Regions from separate parts of the Streptomyces sp. NPDC055287 genome, predicted to be linked through region 1. Evidence: riboswitches for the same ligand, from Rfam matches in the RefSeq annotation. Region 1 holds a riboswitch; the other holds the start of a gene.
The links. Region 1 has a riboswitch for cobalamin ahead of ACWIHY_RS12570 (CbtB domain-containing protein). Riboswitches for the same ligand answer to the same signal wherever they lie in the genome.
Positions count from the first base shown of each region.

Region 1 (7,040 bases):
TTCTGCGCCGGGCACACCCAGCTGCCCGACGGAAAGCTGCTGGTGGCGGGCGGTACGAAGCGGTACGAGAAGCTCGAGGGTGACGTCACCAAGGCCGGCGGCCTGATGATCGTCCACAACGAGGACCCGGACGCTCCCAAGACGCTCCCCGCGGGCACGATCTTCACGGGCAAGAAGAACGGCAAGACGTACGTCTCCAAGGACCCGGTCCTCGTGGAGAAGGCCAAGAAGGTCTTCGACAAGAGGACCGGCCGCTTCCTGCGCACCGAGGCCGGCCTCGGCCGGATCTACGTCGAGGCCAAGGCGTCCGGCAAGAAGTACGAGTCCGGCACCGAGGACAACTACCGGGTCCACGGCCTGACGGGCACCGACGCCAAGAACGTGTACGGCATCGCGCAGAAGCTCGCCCTGGACAAGAAGGACTTCCAGGGCATCAAGGAGGCCTACGAGTTCGATCCGGTCGCGGAGAAGTACATCACCGTCGACCCGATGAACGAGGCCCGCTGGTACCCGACGCTCACCCCGCTGGAGGACGGCAAGGTCCTGTCGCTGTCCGGCCTGGACGAGATCGGCCAGATCGTCCCCGGCAAGGACGAGATCTACGACCCCGTCACAAAGAAGTGGGAGTACACCGGAGTCATCCGGAAGTTCCCGACGTACCCCGCGATCTTCCTGATGAACAACGGCAAGCTCTTCTACTCGGGCTCCAACGCCGGGTACGGGCCCGCCGACGAGGGCCGCGAGCCGGGCGTCTGGGACCTGAAGACCAACAAGTTCAAGAAGATCCCCGGCCTCAGCGACCCGGACCGGATGGAGACCTCCGCGACTGTGCGGCTGCCTCCCGCCCAGGACGAGAAGTTCATGGTCATCGGCGGCGGCGGGGTCGGCGAGTCCGAGAAGTCCAGCGAGAAGTCACGCCTCGTCGACCTCAAGGAGCCGAACCCGCGCTTCAAGGACGGCGACTCGCTCGACCAGGGCACCCGCTACCCGAGCGCGTCCCTGATGCCCGACGACACCGTCCTGATCACCGGCGGATCGAACGACTACCGCGGGCGCGGCGGCTCGGACATCCTCCAGGCGCGGCTGTACGACGCCAAGACCGGCACGTACCGCCGGGTGGCCGACCCGGCGGTCGGACGCAACTACCACTCGGGCTCGCTGCTGCTGCCGGACGGGCGGGTCATGATCTTCGGATCCGACTCGCTGTACTCCGACAAGGCCAACACCCGGCCCGGCGTCTTCGAACAGCGCATCGAGATCTACACGCCGCCGTACCTCTTCCAGGACGCGCGGCCGAAGCTCACCGGCGGTCCGAAGACCATCAAGCGCGGCGGTACGGCGACCTTCCAGTCGGCGCACGCCACGTCCATCAAGGACGCGAAGCTGATGCGGCCCAGCGCCGTCACCCATGTCACCGACGTCGACCAGCGCACGGTCGCGCTGGATCTGAAGAAGACGAAGGACGGCATCTCGGTCACCGTGCCGAAGAACCGGGCGCTGGTCCCGTCCGGCTACTACATGCTGTTCGTGACGGACGATCAGGGCACGCCGTCCGAGGGCGTCTGGATCGAGGTCCCGTAGTCCGACGGGTGTGCGACGAGGGGGCCGCCCGATGCCGGGCGGCCCCCTCGTCGCGTTTCGTCGCGAGCGTCGTTACTTCGCGTTGCGGGCCAGTTCGAGCGCGTACTCCTCGTACCACTCGCCGGCCTTCGGGCCGCCCTTGCAGTCGCCGTCCGACTCACCGGGACGCTTGATCCACAGGAAGGCGTCGACCAGCTCGTCGCCGGTCTTGGTCGTCGGCTTCTCACCGAGCGCGCGGCCCGGCGGGTTGCACCAGTTCTCCTCGGGGGCGCCCCCGGTGTACGGACCCTTGCCGTTGCGGCTGGTGTCGATGACGAAGGGCTTGTTGCCCACCTTCGCCGACAGCTTCTTGCCGAACTCCTTGCTGACCGCGGTGGTCTGGAAGTTGGATACGTTCACCGAGAAGCCGTCCGCGTCCGCGATGCCCGCCCACTGGAGCGGCTCGAACAGCGAGTCGGGGGACTTCCAGCCCGCGTTGCCCGCGTCCAGGTACACCTTGACCTTCGGCTGCTGCTTGAGGCGCTTGATGGCGCCCTTGAGAAGGTCGTACCGCTCCTCGTGGAACTCGTCGGGCGTGCAGCCGTCGACCAGGTGCAGCACTGCGTCCGGCTCCAGTATCACGGTGGCCGGGCGGTCGCCGATGCCCTTGGCCACCTGGTCGGCCCAGGCCCGGTAGGCGTTGCCGTCGGCGGCGCCGCCCTTCGAGAACTGGCCGCAGTCACGGTGCGGGATGTTGTAGAGGACGAGCAGCGCGTCACGGTCGGCCTTCTCGGCCGCCTCGGTGTACCCCTTCGCCTGCGCCTCGGCGTTCTCCGGGCCGATCCACTCGGCGGTCGGCTGCTCGGCGATCTTCCTGATGAGCGTGGCCTTCTCGTCCTCGCCCTTCTTGGCGAGCGCCCCGGCCTGCTTGGCGGCGTTTCCTTCCGGATTGACCCAGTACGGATCGCTGCCCTTCGGCTGCTGCTTCACCGGCGGCAGGCTCGACTTGTCGCCTCCGTCACCGCCGGAGGAGGAGCACCCCGCCAAAAGCAGCGCGGCCCCCACAGCCCCCACCGCGGCCACCCGGACACCCTTGCGCCTACGGCCGCTGTAACTGCCGTACATCCACTCCCCCTTGGCTGCGCTCAACGATGCGCTGAAGATTTGCTGAGGACCCCCCGGCCCCTCCCCGGACACATCCGGTCGAAACCATCCTGACACACCGGCCGGGGGCGGGGGGCGTGCGGGCAATGGCCTGTTGACAGTGCTCAGCCGGGCTGGGACTCTCCGTGAGACAACTCCACACACATCGAGGCGACGGTGGACAGGAACCCGGTGCGAACCCGGGACGGTCCCGCCACTGTGACCGTGCGAGCGCCCAAGGCGCTCCCGTACGGAAGTCAGGAACTGACCCGTCGTCCTCCTGAATTGGGGCGTGGAAACCCCAGAAGGAGGCTCACCGGTATGTCTCTGCACACTGCGCAGCACACCGACACCGCGGCGGTCGCTTCCGCCACGACCACCACCCGCGACTGGCTGATCATGGCCGCGGCGGCGATCATCGCCGTGATCGCGCTCTACGCGGTCTTCATGGACAACGGCACGGTCGTCTCCGCGACGGGCGACTACCTGCACGAGTTCTCGCACGACGGCCGGCACCTTTTCGGTGCCCCTTGCCACTGATCGGGGCCGTACGCACCATGTCGACACCTGTACTCCCCCTGCTCGGACGCGGTCTCGCGGCGGGCGGGGCGGCCGGTCTTGCCACCGGCCTCTTCTCCCTGCTTCTCGCCGAGCCCCTGATGGACCGTGCGATCCGCCTCGAAGAGGCACGCTCCGCCGCCACGGAGCACTCGCACGACGCCGCCGCCACAGCGGTCCAGCACCACGAGGAACTGTTCTCCCGCTCCACCCAGCACTTCGGGCTGGTCGTCACGGCGGTCGTCGCGGGCCTCGCACTGGGCGCTCTCTTCGCCCTCGCGTACTCCTTGGTGCACCGTCGTACGGGCCTCGGTGAACGGCCGTGGCCCCGCGCCCTGGCCTTCGGCGCGGCCGCGTTCGTGGCCGTCTCGCTGCTGCCGGGCCTGCGTTACCCGGCCAACCCGCCGGGCGTCGGCGACTCAGGCACCGTCGCCAACCGCCAGGCTCTGTGGCTGGCCGCCGTCGTGATCGGCATCCTCGGCATGGTGCTGGCGTGGCAGATGTACGTACGCCTCGCGGACCGGTCGCTTCCGGTGCGCCAGGTCGCGGTTGCCGTCACGGCGGTCGCCACGCTGGCGGTGCTCTTCGCACTGCCGGGCAACCCGGACGAGGTCCCGGTCGCGGCGACGCTGCTGTGGGACTTCCGTGTGCTGTCTCTGGCGTCGCACGCGGTGCTGTGGGCGGTGTTCGCGGGGGTCTTCGGAGCCCTGGGCCTGCGCGCGGCGGCCCGTACGGCTCCGGCCGCCGAGCCGGTGACGGCGTAAGGACGGCTCCCCGGCTCCCCGGCGGACGACCGCTCAGTCCCGGCCCGCGTGCGTCAGGTAGGCCGAGACCACGACGTTCGCCGTATAGGTGCGGGCCTTCTTGTCGTACGTGCCCCCGCAGGTGATCAGGCGCAGTTCCGCCCGGTCGCTCTCGCGGGGGCCGTACACCTTCTGAGGGTCGAAGCGTTCGCGCGTGAAGACCTGGATGTCGTCGATGGTGAACTCCAGGCTCTCGCCGCCGGCACCCGTCACCCTGACCTTCTCGCCGGGGCGCGCTGCGCTCAGGCTGTAGAAGACGGCCGGTCTGCTCTCGGTGTCGACATGGCCGACGAGCAGGGCGACACCCGCGTCACCCGGCCTGGTCCCGCCCCCGTACCAGGCGACCTTCGACGACTGGTGGTACGGCGGCGGATCGACGGCGCCGGAGTTGTCCAGCCCGCGGGGGACTACAGGGGCCGTGATGCCCAGGGACGGCACGGTGACGTGCTGCGGCGCCGCGCCGTCGACCGGCGCGTGCGCGGGAGGCAGCGGCTCTCCCAGCGGGCGGCCGACAGCGGCCACGTCTCCGGTGGTCGGCGCGGAGCTGCCGCCGGGTCCGTCGGTCATCTCCCGGCCCCACAGCCACAGCCCGAGCAGCAGCACGGCCCAGGCGACGCCGGTCAGCAGCCTTCCGCCGCCACTGGCCGGGCGGTCCTCGGCGGACATGTCAGTCCGCGTCCGTACGACGACGGCGTACGCTCCGGTACGCCACGGCCACGGCCGCCACGCCCGCCAGCACGAGGCCGATCACGGTGTGCGGCGTCCCGGGCCCGCCCTCCTCGGCCGCGGCGACCTCGGCCGTACCGCCACCGCCCGCGTGCACGGGAGCGATGGGGGTGGAGTGGTGGGTCGGGTGGTGCGTGGGCTTGTGGTGGTGGACGACCGTCACCGTGCCGCTGGCCCGGCCGCCGCCCTCGCACTTCACCCAGATCTCGTAGTCCTTGGCCTGGGCGTCCGAACGGATGCGGGCCTCTGCGAAGAGGTCGCCGCGGTCCGCCGCCGGGTTGAAGTGGGCGGGCGACGAGAAGGCCTCGGACGTGCCGGTGGCCTGGTCGCCCCGGCACACGTCGACCCGCAGATCCACCTCCCCGCCCGGGGCGATGGTGGACGGGGTGACGAGGACCCGCCCTTCGACCTCGTTGTCGGCGTGGACGGCGGATGCGGGCGCGATGACCGCCGCGGCCGCCACGCCGGCACACAGAGCAAGCTGAAATGAGCGCATAGTGAACCTCCTGGTACTACGAAGATTCACCGGTACGGGCCGTTTCCGCATCTCCAGGGGCCCGTCACTGCGCCGTACGGGCCCCTGAAGCGTGCTGCCGGACGGGGCGGGGCCGGTCAGACGCGGTCGACGAGGTCCGCGATCGAATCGACGATCGTCGAGGGCCGGAACGGGTAGCGGTCGACGTCCGCCGGACCCGTCAGACCGGTCAGCACCAGGAACGTCTCCATGCCCGCCTCGAGCCCGGCGAGTACGTCCGTGTCCATCCGGTCGCCGATCATCGCGCTCGTCTCGGAGTGCGCGCCGATCGCGTTCAGCCCGGTCCTCATCATCAGCGGGTTGGGCTTGCCCGCGAAGTACGGGTCCTTGCCGGTCGCCTTGGTGATCAGCGCCGCGACGGCCCCCGTGGCGGGCAGCGGGCCCTCCCGGCTCGGGCCGGTCTCGTCGGGGTTGGTGCAGATGAAGCGGGCGCCGTCGTTGATGAGCCGGATGGCCTTGGTGAGTGCCTCGAAGCTGTACGTACGCGTCTCGCCGAGAACCACGTAGTCGGGGTCGTGGTCGGTCAGGACGTAACCGATGTCGTGCAGCGCGGTCGTCAGGCCGGCCTCGCCGATGACGTACGCCGTGCCGCCGGGCCGCTGGTCGTCGAGGAATTGAGCGGTGGCGAGCGCCGAGGTCCAGATGTTCTCGACCGGCACGTCCAGGCCCATGCGGAAGAGGCGGGCGTGCAGGTCACGGGCGGTGTAGATCGAGTTGTTCGTCAAGACCAGGAAAGGCTTGCCCGACTCACGGAGCCGCTTGATGAAGGCATCGGCGCCGGGGATGGGCGTTCCCTCATGGATGAGGACGCCGTCCATGTCGGTGAGCCATGATTCGATCGGCTTGCGCTCTGCCATGTGCCGGACTCCTGCCGTACGCAAAAAACGCTGGGGACGCCCGGACCACACCGTCCGGACGCCCCCAGCCTAATCAGGCTGCTGTGATCTTGACCCCGTCGATCACCCAGTACCAGTTGTTGCTGCCGGTGTAACGAAAGCGGAAGCTGACGCTGGTGGCGCCCGACGGGACGGCCAGGGTCAGCGACTGGGGCTGCGAGATCACGTCCGCCGTGTACGACTTGACGGCGACCGGTGTGCCGCCGTTCCAGGAGGCGAGGATCTGGGCGCTCTGGCTGCCCTCCTGACGGTAGAAGGTGGTGAAGTCCAGCTTCACCGTCGCCTTGCCGCCGACGGCGTGCGCCGGGGTGACGAGCGTCGAGTCGTACGTACCGGAGAAGGCCTTGTCGGCCCACTCGTCGGAGTCGGCGACCGCGAAGACGCCGCGCGAGCGGACGTTGAGCTCGCGGGACTGGTCGCGCTGGGTGCGGCTCCAGAACTCGTCGGTGGCGAAGGCCCAGCCGCGCCACTCGGTCATGCCGCCGGTGCCCATGGCGTTGTTGATGACGGACCAGCCGCTGGGCGCGGTGTGCGTGAAGCCGAGGACTCCGGCCGGGATGCCGGTCTCGTCGACCCGCCCGGAGAGGGAGGAGTGCAGGGCGTCGAAGGGGTCGGCGGAGCGCTCCTGGACGGGCTTGCCGTCCAGGCCCCACGCGGGGTCGGGGGTGATCCCGAGCTGCTTGAAGACGGTGGCGGCGACGTCGACGAGGCGGGTGTCGACGGGCCGGGCGCCGGCCGCGATGCCGGGGCCCTGGGCGAGGACGAACGTACGGCGCTCCTCTACGGCGCTGCCGCCGTGGCCGCCCGCGTCGGTGTGAC
Region 1 covers NZ_JBSHNE010000006.1:173,592-180,631, forward strand. Annotated here, with positions in the region: gene ACWIHY_RS12560 (galactose oxidase-like domain-containing protein) at 1-1,581, shown strand, start outside; gene ACWIHY_RS12565 (glycoside hydrolase family 6 protein) at 1,654-2,685, opposite strand; cobalamin riboswitch at 2,822-2,990, shown strand; gene ACWIHY_RS12570 (CbtB domain-containing protein) at 3,025-3,243, shown strand; gene ACWIHY_RS12575 (CbtA family protein) at 3,261-4,025, shown strand; gene ACWIHY_RS12580 (class F sortase) at 4,059-4,730, opposite strand; gene ACWIHY_RS12585 (hypothetical protein) at 4,732-5,286, opposite strand; gene ACWIHY_RS12590 (HAD-IIA family hydrolase) at 5,403-6,182, opposite strand; gene ACWIHY_RS12595 (alkaline phosphatase family protein) at 6,256-7,040, opposite strand, start outside.

Region 2 (7,040 bases), on a different contig from region 1:
CGTGAACTGCGTGCTCACATGCCCGGGCCTGCGCGCAAGGTGTTCTCCGTCGAGACGGTCGCCGCCAGACTCACGCGGGCCGTCGAGCGACGCGCCGCGGCGGTGTACGTACCGTCGTGGCTGCGCTGCCTCCAGGTGGTGCGCGGCGCACTGCCGCCGGTGGTGACGTGGGTGGCGCGCAGGGAGATGCCCCGGCTCTCGGCGCGGGGCGATCTCGAGGCAACGGGCCTGCTCGGGGCCGGCGGCCGCGCCGATCTCCAGGGCGGCCGTGACGGTACGGCCTGACAGAACGTACGCCCGTACGGCCCGGAGAACGTAACGACGCGCTCCCGCCGGGCCGCTCCGGCGGACGCCCGCGCAGCCATACGCCCGCGCAGCCGGAAGCCGGCGCCGAGCCCGCCGTACGGGTCGCTCCCCGTGCCGGTGGGTCTCGGTACAGTGGAAGGAGCCGCGCCGCTTCCTCCGCCGCCGACGTTCGCCCCCTCCCGGCCGGTCCGAGCGGCGAGCGCGGACCGTCGAGCGGCGCGAGGTCGGCGCCGCGGACGCTACCCGGAGTGATCATGCGAGATGCTTTCACCAGCGACGACGACGCGCTGTTCGGCCTCGACGACCTTGTGGCGAGCACGGGAGCCGGTCCCGGTCACCGGCCGCTCTTCCGCGAGTCGGCCGAGGCCCGGCGGCTTCTCGCCGTCCGGGAGATCCACGCGGAGCCGGGAGCTGCGGCCTCGCTGCGAGGGCGGCAGATCATTGCGCTCTTCCCCGGGGCCCGCCTGGTGGAGACGGACTCGCACTGGCGTATCCCCCACTTGCACGGCAATGAGGGCAACGCTGAGCGCTGGGTGCGGGTGAAGAGCGAGACGCTGGTCCTGGGAGAGCGCAAGTCCCTCACCACTCGGCCCAACGGGCGGTCGGCCGACTGGATCGCTCCGGGCGCGTCGAACGGCTGCGCCATGGCCTGCGCCTACTGCTATGTACCGCGTCGCAAGGGGTACGCCAACCCGATCACCGTCTTCACCAACATCGACCGGATCATCGGCCACATCGGCCGCCATGTCGCCCAGCTGGGACCCAAACCGGAACCCAACCAGTGCGACCCGCACGCCTGGGTCTACGACATCGGGGAGAACGGCGACTGTTCGGTCGACGCCCTGATCAGCGACAACACCGCCGATCTGGTGCACGCCTTCCGGAAGTGGCCGACCGCCATGGCGTCCTTCGCCACCAAGTTCGTCAACCCGGATTTGCTGCACCTGGACCCCCGGGGTCGCACCCGCGTCCGCTTCTCCGTGATGCCTACGGACGACTCACGGCTGCTCGACATCCGGACCAGCCCCGTCGACCAGCGCATCGACGCGGCGGCCGACTTCTTCGACGCCGGGTACGAGGTGCACTTCAATCTCTCGCCCGTGGTCATCCGGCCGGGCTGGGAGAGCGCGTGGGCCGAGCTGCTGCGCCGTATGGACGACGTTCTGCCGTCGCGGGTCAAGGAGCAGGCGGCCGCCGAGGTCATCTTGCTGACCCACAACCGGGATCTGCACGACGTCAACCTCGCTTGGCACCCGCGGGCCGAGGACCTGCTGTGGCGCCCGGACCTCCAGCAGCCCAAGCGCTCCGAGAACGGAAGCTGGAACGTGCGCTACCGCAACGGGGAGAAGGCGGCCGCGGTGGAAACCGTGCGCCGCCTCGTCGCGGCGCACGCGCCGTGGCTGCGGATCCGCTACGCCTTCTAGCGAAGGCACGAGGCACACTGACCACATGAGCGGGAGAGGGCTGGAGAAGGACGGGACGATCGCGCGAGAAGGCGCGCTGAACCGTGTGCCGGAAGCCTTCGACCTGCTTCTCGCCCTCCGTCACGAACCCACCGAGGCCGACCGAGTGGAAGCCAAAACGATCGAACCGCGACCCGGGCCCCATGCCCGGCAATGCCGCCGTGCCGGACATGGGAGCCCTCAACACGTCTGGCTCAGGAGGAGCCGGAGGGAAGCGAGGAGCGGACCTCCCTGGCCGCGGCGACCAGGTTCTCGAGGGAGGTACGGACCTCGGGCCAGCCGCGGGTCTTCAAGCCGCAGTCGGGATTGACCCACAGCCGCTCCGGCGGGATGGCCTCCAGCCCCTTGCGGAGCAGGGCGGCCGCCTCGCCGGTACTCGGGACGCGCGGGGAGTGGATGTCGTAGACACCGGGCCCCGCCTCGCGCGGGTAGCCGGCCCTGGCGAGTTCGCCTGCCACCTGCATGTGGGAGCGGGCGGCTTCCAGGCTGATGACGTCGGCGTCGAGGTCCTCGATGGCTTGGAGGATGTCGCCGAACTCGGCGTAGCACATGTGGGTGTGGATCTGGATGTCCGGGCGCACCCCGCTGGTGGTCAGGCGGAACGCCTCAGTTGCCCAGGCCAGGTAGGCGGGGCGGTCGGCGGCGCGGAGCGGCAGGGTCTCGCGCAGGGCGGGTTCGTCCACCTGGATCACCGAAAGGCCGTTGGTTTCCAGGTCGTTCACCTCGTCGCGCAGTGCGAGGGCGACCTGGCGGGCAGTGTCGGCGAGCGGCTGGTCGTCGCGGACGAAGGACCAGGCGAGCATGGTGACCGGGCCGGTGAGCATGCCCTTGACCGGTCGGTCGGTGAGCGACTGGGCGTATCGGCTCCAGCGGACCGTCATCGGCTCGGGGCGGGAGATGTCCCCGGCGAGGACCGGCGGGCGGACGTAGCGGGTGCCGTAGGACTGGACCCAGCCGTACTGGGTGGCGAGGTACCCCGTCAGCTGCTCGGCAAAGTACTGGACCATGTCGTTGCGTTCGGGCTCGCCGTGCACGAGGACGTCGATGCCGGTCTTCTCCTGGAAGGCGACGACCTTCTGGATCTCTGTCTCGACGCGCTGCTCGTATCCGGTGGCGTCGAGGCGGCCGGCGCGCAGGGAGGCGCGGGCGGTGCGCAGTTCGGTGGTCTGCGGGAAGGAGCCGATGGTGGTGGTCGGTAGCAGGGGCAGGCGCAGGTGGGCGTGCTGGGCGGCCGCTCGCTCCGGGTAGGGCTGGGAGCGGCGGGCGTCGGCGTCGGTGACGGCTGCGGCCCGGGCGCGTACGGCGGGGGCATTCGTGAGGGCGGATCCGGCGCGGGAGGCCAGGTCGGCGCGGTTGGCCGCGAGCTGTGCGGCGATGGTGTCGGTGCCCTCGGTGAGGCCGCGGGCGAGCGTGGTGATCTCGGTGGTCTTCTGGCGGGCGAAGGCGAGCCAACGGGCGATCTGCGGGTCCACGTCGCGTTCGGCCGTCGCGTCGAGGGGGACGTGGAGCAGGGAGCAGGAGGCGGCCACGTCCACACGGTCGGCGAGGCCGAGGAGGGTGCCGAGGGTGGACAGCGACTTTTCCAGGTCGTTGATCCAGACGTTGCGGCCGTCGACGACGCCTGCGACGAGGCGTTTGCCGGGCAGGCCGCCGACGGCGGCGAGGTCGTCGAGGTTCGCGGCGGCGGGCCCGGTGAAGTCGAGGGCGAGGCCGTCGACGGGGGCCTTGGCCAGGACGGGGAGTGCTTCGCCGAGCCGGTCGAAGTAGGAGGCGACGAGGAGCTTGGGCCGGTCGGTGAGCGCGCCCAGGTCCCGGTAGGCGCGGGCGGCGGCGTTCAGCTCGGCCGGTGTGCGGTCCTGGACGAGCGCGGGCTCATCCAGCTGGACCCACTCGGCACCGGCGGCCCGCAGGTCGGCCAGTACCTCGGCGTACACCGGCAGCAGCCGGTCGAGAAGGGTCAGTGGCTGGAAGTCCGCCGCGACGCCGGGCGCGGGTTTGGCGAGCAGCAGGTAGGTGACCGGTCCGACGAGGACAGAGCGTGCGGTGTGGCCGAGGCTGAGGGCCTCGGCCAGTTCGGTGACCTGCTGGGTGGAGTCGGCGCAGAAGACGGTGTCGGGGCCGAGTTCGGGGACCAGGTAGTGGTAGTTGGTGTCGAACCACTTGGTCATCTCCAGCGGCGCGACGTCCTGGGTGCCGCGAGCCATGGCGAAGTAGCCGTCGAGCGGGTCTTCATGGGCGTGGGCGCGGTGGCGGGCAGGGATGGCGCCGACCATGACGGTGGTGTCCAGGACGTGGTCGTAGTACGAGAAGTCGCCGGTCGGCACTTCGTCGAGGCCGGCGTCGGCCAGCTGCTGCCAGTTGGTGCGGCGCAGACCGGCAGCGGTCTCCCGTAGGGCGTCGGCGGTGATGCGGCCGTTCCAGTACCCCTCGATGGCCTTCTTCAGTTCCCGGTTGGGTCCTTGGCGGGGGTAGCCGTACACGGTGGCCCTGGCTGCTGCGGCTGCGGGCTTGGCTGTCACGGAACTCTCCTTCGCGAGTGTCTCTCCGAGAGACCCCGGGGACGGTTCGTAGGACGCGAAGGGATGGCAGACCGGGCGGACCGCGTCGCTGTGTCGATGCGTGTGCACGCCTGATATGTACGCCGACCCGCCCACGAGGTCACCGAGATCTCCGCGCGCGTTCGCGCACGGGCAGTGGCAGGTCTTCGGACTCGCGGGCCCATCTGCCAGGGGCAGACACCTACTGGCCGTCGCTTCCCAGACCCGGCCGGGTCCAGTGCGTATGACGGCGGTCGTTCCCGCTCACCGCTGCGGGGCAGTCCCGGATTCCCACCGGGTTCCCTCTTGCGACGCGCCTGCCTGGCGGACAGGGCGAACCAGCTGCACCTGCCAACCTAGGCGCTGGGCTCAACTCCGGTGCTGCACTGTTCACATGTCGGACGGTGAGATGTGACACTCGCCCGGTTCCCGGCGCCCTCGCGAACGGAAAACGCGGCAGGGCGCGGAGCGACCTCAGTCCTCGCTCCGCGCCCGCCTCCACAGCAGCCCGGGCCCCTCGGCCCCGGCGGCAACCAGGGCCCCTCAGCCCCGGTCGTACGGGTGGAATCCCCGCCCGGTCTTCCGTCCGAGCAGTCCTGCCTCGACCATGCGCTGCAGCAGCGGCGGCGGAGCGTACAGCGGTTCCTTGAATTCGTCGTACAGCGACTGGGCGATGGCGGCGACGGTGTCGAGGCCGATGAGGTCGGCGAGCCTGAGCGGGCCCATGGGGTGGGCGCAGCCGAGTTCCATGCCCGCGTCCACGTCTGCTGCGGTGGCGAAGCCGGACTCGGCCATGCGGACCGCCGAGAGGAGGTACGGGATGAGCAGGGCGTTGACGACGAAGCCGGCCCGGTCCTGGGAGCGGATCGGGGTCTTGCCGAGGGTGTCGCGGGCGAACTCCTCGATGGCTGTGACCGTCTCGGGCGCGGTGTGGAGGGAAGCCACTACTTCCACCAGGGGCAGGACAGGCACCGGGTTGAAGAAATGCAGGCCCAGGACGCGGTCCGCACGGTGGGTGGCCATGCCCAGGCGCATGACCGGGATCGACGACGTGTTGGTGGCGAGGATCGCCTCCGGGTCCTCGACGACCTTGTCGAGGGCGGCGAAGATCTCGGTCTTCGCGTCCGTGTTCTCGACGACGGCCTCGACGACGAGCTGTCGGTCGGCCAGGTCGTCGAGGCTGCCCGTGAAGACGATCCGGTCAAGGGCATCCTCGGCGGAGGTACGGTCGAGTTTGCCGCGCTGGACAGCGCGTTCGAGGGAGACCGCCACACGTTCCCGCGCTGCGCGCGCCGCCGTGGCATCCGCCTCGCAGACGACCGTGTCGAGCCCGGCACGGGCGCAGATCTCGGCGATCCCGGCCCCCATCTGTCCACCGCCGACGACGCCCACGCGCTGGATACCGGTGGTGGTCATGCCTGCTCCGTTCCGCGCCGCACGAGGTGGCGGGCGTAGGCGTCGGTGGTGAAGAACTCGGGCAGGTCGGGGCCGAGAGCGGTGCGTACGAAGATCTCGCGGGCCTGGGTGACGAGCGCCGCCGGGTCCTCCTCGGCCAGGGCGGCCGTCTCGTCGTCGAGGATCCTGGTCACCGTGTCGCGGTCCACGGCGCCGTGGCGCAGCCACTGCCAGACCTGGCAGCGGGCGATCTCGGCGGTGGCCGCGTCCTCCATCAGTCCGTACAGGGCGACCGCGCCGTGGCCGCGCAGCCAGGCGTCGAAGTAGCGCAGTGCGACGGCGATGTCGGAGCGCACGCCTTCCTCGGTGGGCGGGGCACTGATGCGGCGTACCGACAGCAGGTCGGAGGCCCGGACGTCGACGTCGTCGCGGGTGCGTTCGATCTGGTGCGGCCGGTCGCCGAGTACGCCGTCGAAGACCTGGCGGCAGACGGGGACGAGGCCGGGATGGGCCACCCACGAGCCGTCGAAGCCGTGCTCGGCCTCGCGTTCCTTGTCGAGCCGGACCTTGGCGAGGGCCGCTTCGTTGGCCTGTGGGTCCTTGCTGGGGACGTGGGCCGCCATGCCGCCGATGGCGTGGGCGCCGCGCTGGTGGCAGGTGCGCACCAGCAGTTCGGTGTAGGCGCGCATGAAGGGGGCGGTCATGGTCACCTTGGCACGGTCGGGCAGCAGAAAGTCGGTGCGGTGGCCGAACGTCTTGATCAGGCTGAAGAGGTAGTCCCAGCGGCCGGCGTTGAGGCCGGAGCTGTGTTCGCGGAGCTCGTAGAGGATCTCCTCCATCTCGAAGGCGGCGGTGATCGTTTCGATGAGGACGGTGGCGCGGATGGTGCCGCGGGGGATGCCGAGCAGTTCCTGTGCGAGGACGAAGATGTCGTTCCACAGGCGGGCTTCGTGGTGGTTCTCGAGCTTGGGGAGGTAGAAGTACGGGCCGTGGCCGGCGTCGATCTGGCGCTGGGCGCAGTGGAAGAAGTACAGGCCGAAGTCGACGAGGGAGGCGGGGACGGGGTGGCCGTCGAGCTCCAGGTGCTCCTCGACGAGGTGCCAGCCGCGTGGACGGACCACGATGGTCGCAAGCCGGTCACCGAGCAGGTATTCCTTGCCCTCGGGGGAGGTGAAGTCGAGGCGGCGCTGACAAGCATCGAGCAGGTTCAGCTGGCCGCCGACGATGTTGTCCCAGGTGGGTGCGGTGGCGTCCTCGAAGTCGGCCATCCACACCGACGCGCCGGAGTTGAGGGCGTTGATGGTCATCCGGCGCTCGGGCGGGCCGGTGATCTCCACTC
Region 2 covers NZ_JBSHNE010000023.1:27,716-34,755, reverse strand. Annotated here, with positions in the region: gene ACWIHY_RS28065 (SDR family oxidoreductase) at 1-285, shown strand, start outside; gene ACWIHY_RS28060 (spore photoproduct lyase family protein) at 561-1,730, shown strand; gene metE (5-methyltetrahydropteroyltriglutamate--homocysteine S-methyltransferase) at 1,964-4,288, opposite strand; cobalamin riboswitch at 4,448-4,665, opposite strand; gene ACWIHY_RS28050 (3-hydroxybutyryl-CoA dehydrogenase) at 4,850-5,722, opposite strand; gene aceB (malate synthase A) at 5,719-7,040, opposite strand, start outside.
Region 2: it holds a riboswitch for cobalamin, as region 1 does, so the genes downstream of both, metE (5-methyltetrahydropteroyltriglutamate--homocysteine S-methyltransferase) here and ACWIHY_RS12570 (CbtB domain-containing protein) in region 1, are expected to answer to the same signal.